Regions from separate parts of the Mesorhizobium sp. M0166 genome, predicted to be linked through region 1. Evidence: riboswitches for the same ligand, from Rfam matches in the RefSeq annotation. Region 1 holds a riboswitch; the other holds the start of a gene.
What was found. Region 1 has a riboswitch for cobalamin ahead of NKJ46_RS29410 (DUF1636 family protein). Riboswitches for the same ligand answer to the same signal wherever they lie in the genome.
Positions count from the first base shown of each region.

Region 2: linked by a shared signal. The riboswitch ahead of metE (5-methyltetrahydropteroyltriglutamate--homocysteine S-methyltransferase) and the one ahead of NKJ46_RS29410 (DUF1636 family protein) in region 1 are both predicted to bind cobalamin.

Region 1 is NZ_JAMYTD010000045.1:333-4,311, forward strand. It holds partial or broken gene NKJ46_RS29400 (cobaltochelatase subunit CobN) at 1-1,300, opposite strand, end outside; gene cobW (cobalamin biosynthesis protein CobW) at 1,319-2,359, opposite strand; gene NKJ46_RS29410 (DUF1636 family protein) at 2,356-2,790, opposite strand; cobalamin riboswitch at 2,829-3,032, opposite strand; gene NKJ46_RS29415 (DUF6348 family protein) at 3,114-3,824, opposite strand; gene NKJ46_RS29420 (winged helix-turn-helix domain-containing protein) at 3,876-3,979, opposite strand, start outside.
Region 2 is NZ_JAMYTD010000041.1:15,708-19,686, forward strand. It holds gene NKJ46_RS28450 (helix-turn-helix transcriptional regulator) at 1-59, shown strand, start outside; gene NKJ46_RS28455 (hypothetical protein) at 377-631, opposite strand; cobalamin riboswitch at 1,186-1,386, shown strand; gene metE (5-methyltetrahydropteroyltriglutamate--homocysteine S-methyltransferase) at 1,482-3,818, shown strand; gene NKJ46_RS28465 (FMN-binding negative transcriptional regulator) at 3,926-3,979, opposite strand, start outside.

The sequences.
Region 1 (3,979 bases):
GGGCGCTCGGATAGTCGGGGATCAGGATGGCCAGCTTGCGTTCCGCGCGGGGCGTCCGCTGCAGGCGCACGAAGGCCTCGACACGGTTCGCCACTTGCGCCACGCGGTCGGGCTCAGGCCGGTTGGCGAAGGCGCGAAAGGCCAATGCGGGATCGGTTTCGCTTTCATCCTTGAAGGAAATGGCGCCGGCCAAGATGCGGCCGTCGAGCTCGGGCAGGACGACATGCATGGCAAGGTCGGCGGGCGCCAGGCCGCGCTGGTTACGTTGCCAGATGTCGCGGCGGGTGGTCGCGACGATGACCTGGAACACCGGTACGCCGGCGCGGTCGAAGAGGGTTTCGATGCCAGGCTCGGCCCCGGAGGCGAAAGCAGTGGTGGTGATGATGGCGGCAGGCTTCAGGGTTGCAAGCGCGGTTTCGACGAAGGCGAGCGAGGCCGGGTCCTTGAGGCTGGAGACGAAGATAGGGACCGGCGCTATGCCGCGCGCGCTCAGCGCTTCGAAAAGCGCATCGATGGGCGCCACGTCGGCGGCGAGCAGCATCGAGCGGTAGAACAGGATTGGCACGACGTCTCCCTCCCCCTCGAGGGGAGGGTGGCCCGAAGGGCCGGGTGGGGTCGTCGCGGCAGTGCTCGACGTTTTCTGTTGGTGCGCTTCAAAGTGTTGGCGCGCTTCGGAGAGGACCCCACCCCCGGCCTGCGGCCGGACCCTCCCCTCAAGGGGGAGGGGGACGCCGCGTTCTACGACACCCCGTCCCGGCTCGTAAAATCCTGCCTTTGGCACGCTGACCGGTTCAGCGACCGCCACACCCGATCCAGCGAGACTTGCCAACCTCTGCACCAGCGCCGCCATATTTGCCGGACCGCCTTCGCGGAAATAATCGAGCAAGCTGTCCAACTCCTCGCGCGGCAGCGTTGAGCCTTCGATCAGTCGCAAGTCCTCGTCGTGGCTCTCGCCCGGCAGGAGCGCGAGCTTAATACCGCGATTTCGCGCGACAACGGCGAGCTGATCGCAGCCATAGCGCCACCAGTCATAGCCGCCGAGGATGCGGACCAGAATGACCTTGGCGTGGCGGGCGACGCTGTCGATCCAGAGATCGACGGACATCGGATGGCGCAGGTCGCGCAAGGCGGCGAGCCGCATCGATGGCAGGCGGTGCGCATCTGCCTTCCACGCCGTCGCCAGCCCGGCCAGGTCGCTGTCGGTGAAGGACAGCGCCACGACATCCGCAGGCGTTTGCCTGAGATCGACAGGCTCGGCGAGATCGTCGAGCGAGGCGGATGTGGTGGTGAGGATGTGCATCGCGGCTCGTACCTGGGGTCAGCCGGCTAGGATACGCTCGATCGCCGGGCGGTTCAGCCCTTTCAGGCCGATGACGACAAGGCGCGAGCGGCGGTCGTCTTCAGCGGTCCAGGCGCGGTCGTAATAGTGATTGACGCGCGGACCGACGGCCTGCAGCAGGAGCCGCATCGGCTTGCCGCCGACTTCGACGAAACCCTTGACGCGCAACACGTTTTCCTCCTCCGCCGCCGTGGCGACGCGTTGTGCGAGCTCGTCCGGGTTGGACACGGACGCGATGTCGATGACGAAACTATCGAAGTCGTCATGCTCGTGGTCGAGCTCGTCGTCGTGGTGGGTCTTGCGGTTCTCGATGTCGTCCTCGACGGCGAGGCCGAGGCCGAGCAGCACCGACGGGTCGACCTTGCCTTGCGAAGTCGGCACGATCTTCACCGCCCGCGCAACATGCTTGCCGATGACGGCATTGGCGCGGGCCGAGCCGGCTGCGTCCATCAGGTCGCTCTTCGACAGGATAATCAGGTCGGCGCAAGCGAGCTGGTCCTCGAATACTTCCTCGACCGGATCGTCGTGTTCGAGCGTCTCGTCCTGCGCGCGCTGCGCCTGCAGGGCGTCCATGTCGTTGGCGACGCGGCCATCAGCCAGCGCCGGTCCGTCGACCACGGCGATGACGCCGTCGACCGTCACGCGGCTTTTCACCGACGGCCACTGGAAGGCCTGGACCAGCGGCTTGGGCAAAGCGAGGCCGGATGTTTCGATCAGGATGTGGTCGACCCTCGGCGTCAGCGACAGGATCTGGTCGAGCGCCGGGACGAAATCGTCGGCCACTGTGCAACAGATGCAGCCATTGGCCAGCTCGACGATGTTTTCGTCGGGGCAGCTGTCGATGCCGCAGCCCTTCAGGATCTCGCCGTCGATGCCGATGTCGCCGAACTCGTTGACGATGATGGCCAGCCGCTTGCCCCCGGCGTTTTCGAGCAAATGGCGGATCAGCGTCGTCTTGCCGGCGCCGAGAAAGCCGGTGACGACGGTGCAGGGAACGCGCGAAAGGGAGGCAGCGGTCATGTCAGTTCCTTCAAAAGGTCAAGGGGAGGGATGCGGGCAACCAGGCCGCGCTTCAGGCAATCGGGACGGCCGCGCCACGGAATGAGCCCATCCGTCGAGGTGGCGAACAGCTTTGCGCCGGTCACGAGATCGGCGCCGCTGGTCGCGGTCAGGTCGCCGAAGACGTAGCTCCAGCAGCCGTCGCGCAAAATCGCGGCGCTGAGCCGGCGCTTGCAATTGCCGAGGCATTCGACGGTGCGGATTTTGATGTTTTCGCTGGAAGCGGCGCGGCGCGCGTCCTCGGCGAGCAGTTCGCCGGCGCGGGGATGGGCGTCCGAACCGGTCTCGTCACGGCAGGACGAGCAGACGATGACGGTAACGCCGGCCGGGGAATCACCGTGGCCGGACAATAAATCCGCTGTCTCAGCCGGAAAACTGCTGTCGCGTTCCAAATCAGGCTCCTTGCCCGGAAAACCCGCCAGGCGATCGGATTCTTATGTCCTAGACGGCAGGTCTCCTGGCTCGCGCGTCATCGCCTGGGTGCCGCCTTCCCGGGAATATCCCAGTGGTTTTCGGCCGAGGCTCGTCGCTTACAGTTGCGGGGACAGCCGCGGATTTGAAATCGAGATTTCGCACCGCATTCCCTCTTGGCCCCTGCCGTTGCGGGCAGGGGACCGTCTGGAATGGATTTAGGCGGTTTGGGCAGTGGAAGTCAACGCGGCGTCAGTTGCGCCTTGATTCCATTATGCATCCGTTGGCTTTTTTGTACGACCTTTTAACCAGTTCGCAGCGGTGCCCAACAAACTCGCTTTGGTAGTCTTCTCTTCCGGTAACGCAAGAATGACCTGGCGCAATGCCTGGTACCCGTCGCCGGGTGCCAATCCTGACCAACGATCAGTTCTTGGGCTTCTGGCCATGTTTGGTTATCCAGCAGAACTTCGCTGCCGACCAGTGCTCCTCCATGGCTCGCCAGGAATATCCGGACGAAATGACTGCCGGGGTGAACGCTGGCCGCGAACAACTTTTCCAATCTGGCATAGAACACCGGGTATGTTCGGTTGAGCGTGCATTCCACCGCAGCTTGGGTGATGACGGGTCCGCCGTAGATCTTCCAGCGGGTATCGTCCCGCTGCCAAAACTCGATTTCGGCTTGCATGTTCTCGCAAACATGCTTCGCGAAACCTTCGATCAGCACATGAAATACACCGAGCAGGAATTTTCCGAAGGCCTGGTCCAGCGCTCGTTCACGCGTGTCTCCCATGCCGACAAACGATTCGATGACTGGCTGAGTGTCCAGCAGCGGCGAGAAGATGTAGATTTCAAGGACCAGCCTGTGAGTGGTATCTCGCTGCTCCTTGTCGAAAACTTCAGCTTCAAAGCGAAGGTCTTCAAGTTCAAGTCTGACATCGTATTGTCCGCGTATAGCGCTGATCCCATGCGCAGTCAGAGCGTCGTGAATCAGGTCGAGAACTTCTTGCGATGCCATGTGGAACCTCGACCGACAAACCCCTCAACCGTCTGCGGTCGAGAGCAGTTGTCAAGAGCGCCCTTCGCTATTGAACGCATTCAACAGCGCCGGACCCAGATCACCGGCTGGTGTCACCTCGATGCATTCCAGGCAGAGCCAGCCCTGCATCTGCT
Region 2 (3,979 bases), on a different contig from region 1:
CGGTGATGGAGGTTCCAAGCGACCGTTATCATAGATTGACCGCGCCCGAGGAAGCTTAGAACCATCCACGAAGGGCGCATGTTACATCTCGACCTTGCGTGGTGCGTTTTCAGTACGAGATGACGTTAAGCGTAGGTAGTGGCAGGTAAGAGTGCTCGACCAGAAGCTCAACTGCCTCCTCAATATCGCTGCCGATGTGCCGCAGGACACGTCCACGGGAGCGTGGATAGGCGTGAAGTTCCTGCACTCCACGGTCCGCTCTCCCATCGCCGGTGTGTGCCCGACGCCATCTTGTGGACGAGCTTGGCCGCCTGCACCCGGTTGTATTCCGGCTTGCGGTCCGCCTGGGCGGTCCGCCGCGATGGCTATCTCCATGTCAATCGGCGCCGAACTTTGACTGCCCGCTGCTTTTGATGAATTTGGCGAGGTCCCGCGCATAATCACTCTTGGTCTTCTCCTTGAGGCCCTGTGTCGCGAACTTGTGGTCCAGCAGGGCAAACAGGTCCAAGTCCCCTTCCGCCTGTGGCGCTGGCTTGCCCTCACCGCCCTCGGCTTCCCACTTGGGGACCGCTTCTGCGCGCTGCACCGTGGCGATTGTCCGCCCAAGACGCATCACAAGATCGAACGCCAAACCGTGCGCGTGCACGACGATTTGCCGCTCAGGCCTCATTTGGACAGGACTTGAGCTGGCCCGGTGGTTTGAGCCGGGTTACCTTGAGCCGGTGGGCTGCGAACAAGCAGTTCGAGACATTGGCCTCGATCACTTCGCAACACGCCGCTGCGCCTGGCCTCGGTGTGCTCCCCCCGAAATCGTGTGTCATATCACCGAGGGCATCACGGCCAACAGCTTCCACATGGGCAACAGCCTCGCCATTGAGCCGAATATGGTCGCGAGCAGATCACCAACGAAGCGGTCGGAACCTCGGAGCCGAAGTTCGACGCCGAGGTGGTTCGCATGATGCGCTAAGCAGCACCACGGCGCTTGCCGGTATGTTTGCTGCCGGCAGGCGACGAACTCCTATCCTCCTGGACAAGGGCGCCGTTCGTCATTGCTTTGATTTACCGGCCGCTCAAGGCTTCCACAGTTTTCGCTTTCGAGGCGACCTTTGGAACATGCCAACGGAAATTTAACATAACGACATAAACATTTCTTTATGCGGCGTTGACAGAGAAGCGAACTGCTGTAATTGTCTCCCGCGTCGTGGTTCTCCGTACGGCGCTGCCGCAGCGGAGCTAAGAGGGAAGCCGGTGCGATGCCGGCGCTGCCCCCGCAACTGTTAGCGGCGAGCCAACCCCACTCATGTCACTGAGGCGAATAGCCTTGGGAAGACGGGTAGAGGCTATGACCCCGCGAGCCAGGAGACCTGCCACGGCGAATTACGTCCACGGGCGGGGTGTCTCGGTGGCCGCTGCAGCCTGGCGTTCGTGCCGGCCTGCTAGCGCCTTCCTTGTCACCGACGCCCCAACCATCGGGGTCTGGCATGACTGTCTCTCAGCAAATTCCTGTAGCAACGCTCGGCGTGCCCCGCTTCGGTCGTCGGCGAGAACTGAAATTCGCGCTTGAAAGCTACTGGTCCGGAAAATCGTCCGCTGCCGACCTTCTCACGACGGCGAAGGCGCTCCGTGCCGCTAGCTGGGAGGAGCAACGCGATCGCGGCGTGTCGAAAATCCCGTCGAACGACTTCTCGCTTTACGACCATGTGCTCGACACCGCAGCCATGGTCGGCGCCCTTCCGTCCCGTTACGGCTGGAATGGCGGCGAGGTCCCACTCGACATCTACTTCGCTATGGCGCGCGGCAACCAAGGTCAGACGGAGGATTGTGGGCACGGTGGTCACCAGCATGCGGCTCATCGGCCTGGCGTAGCCGCGATGGAAATGACCAAGTGGTTTGACACCAACTATCACTACATTGTGCCGGAACTAGACGATGATCAGACGTTCGCTCTTTCGTCGACGAAGCCGGTTGATTACTTCCTCGAGGCTAAAGCCCTCGGCATTCACACACGCCCAGTCATCCTTGGACCGGTCACCTTCCTCAAGCTGGCTAAATCGCCTGCCGAAGGCTTCGATCCCATCGCGCTCCTACCACGGCTTCTGCCCGTCTACGAGCAACTCCTGCGGAGCTTGAAGCTGTCGGGCGCCGATTGGGTGCAGATCGATGAGCCAGCGCTTGTCCTCGATCTGAACCCGAACGAACGAGCTGCGTTCGAATTCGCCTATGGCCAGCTGTCGAAAGCCGCGCCCGAGCTGAAGATCATGCTGGCTACCTATTTCGGGCCGCTGGGAGACAATCTCGAAACCGCGGTTTCTCTGCCCCTGGCCGGGCTGCATATTGATCTCGTGCGCGCTCCCGAGCAGCTGGAAACGGTGGGTCGGCTCGCACCGAAGGATCTGGTGCTCTCGCTTGGCTTGATCGATGGCCGCAACGTCTGGCGTGCGAACCTGCCCGCCATTCTCGACCGCATCAAACCGATCGTCGCCGGCTGGCCCTTGGACCGCGTCGAGATCGCGCCTTCTTGCTCGATGCTGCATGTGCCGATCGACCTCCGCATGGAGACGGAACTCGACGCGGACATCAGGTCGTGGCTCGCCTTCGCGGCCCAGAAGACCGACGAGTTGGTGTTGCTTGCCCGGGCCCTGTCCCAAGGCAGGGATGCGGTGGCAGGCGCGTTGAAAGCGTCTGCCGAGGCTGCCGCCACTCGCGTGACATCCACGAAGATCCATGACCCGCTGGTTGAGGGGCGGATCGCCAGCATTGACGACAGCATGAAGCGACGAGAGAGCGCTTTTGCCGAGCGCTCCAGAGTCCAGGCCGGCACGCTCGGGCTGCCGCCGTTCCCGACGACGACCATCGGGTCCTTCCCGCAGACGCCGCAGGTACGCAGGGCGCGGGCCGCTCATGCGAAGGGCCAGCTGAGCTATGTCGACTACGAGACCTTCCTGAAGAAGGAGATCGAGGCTGCAATTCGCTGGCAGGAAGAGATCGGGCTGGACGTGCTGGTGCACGGTGAGTTCGAACGAAACGACATGGTACAGCATTTCGGCGAGCAGCTGTCCGGCTTCGCCTTCACCCAGCATGCGTGGGTGCAGAGCTATGGGTCGCGTTACGTGCGCCCCCCCATCATCTTCGGCGACGTATCGAGGCCCAATCCGATGACGCTGCGCTGGTGGCAGTTCGCCCAGTCGCTTACGGAAAAGCCTGTGAAGGGAATGCTCACAGGCCCGGTGACCATTCTCAACTGGTCTTTTGTTCGCGACGACGTACCCCGCTCCGAAGCATGCCGCCAGATCGCGCTCGCCATCCGCGACGAGGTGACGGATCTCGAATGGTCCGGCGCAAGGATGATCCAGATCGATGAGGCCGCGTTTCGCGAAGGATTGCCACTGCGCCAGTCTGATTGGAACGACTATCTCGACTGGGCTGTCGAATGCTTCCGGATCGCTTCAACGGGTGTAAAGGACGCGACTCAAATCCATACCCACATGTGCTACTCGGAGTTCAACGAGATCATCGACGCGATCGCTGAAATGGATGCGGATGTCATTTCGATTGAGACGTCGCGCTCGAAGATGGAACTGCTGGACGCCTTCACGAGCTCCAAATATCCGAACGAAATCGGTCCCGGAGTCTACGACATTCACTCACCACGCGTCCCGGAAGTCGGCGAAATTTCGGATCTCGTCATGCTTGCCCGCGAGCGACTGTCGGATTCCCAACTGTGGGTAAACCCGGACTGTGGCCTCAAAACACGCAAATGGGAGGAGGTCCGCCCTGCCCTGATGAACATGGTCGATGCAGCACGTGCGCTCCGGTAGAAAGTGTAGGCCGGAGGGTTTCCTGGTTGCTCACCATGTGGTGAGTGACCGGCTGCCGCATGTCGGCCGTGAATGTGCCAAAACGCGATCACATCTTTTGAAATAAGTCACGCGAGCGAGAATGTGCACTTTCCTTCGGCACGTGTATTAATCGCGCAGGA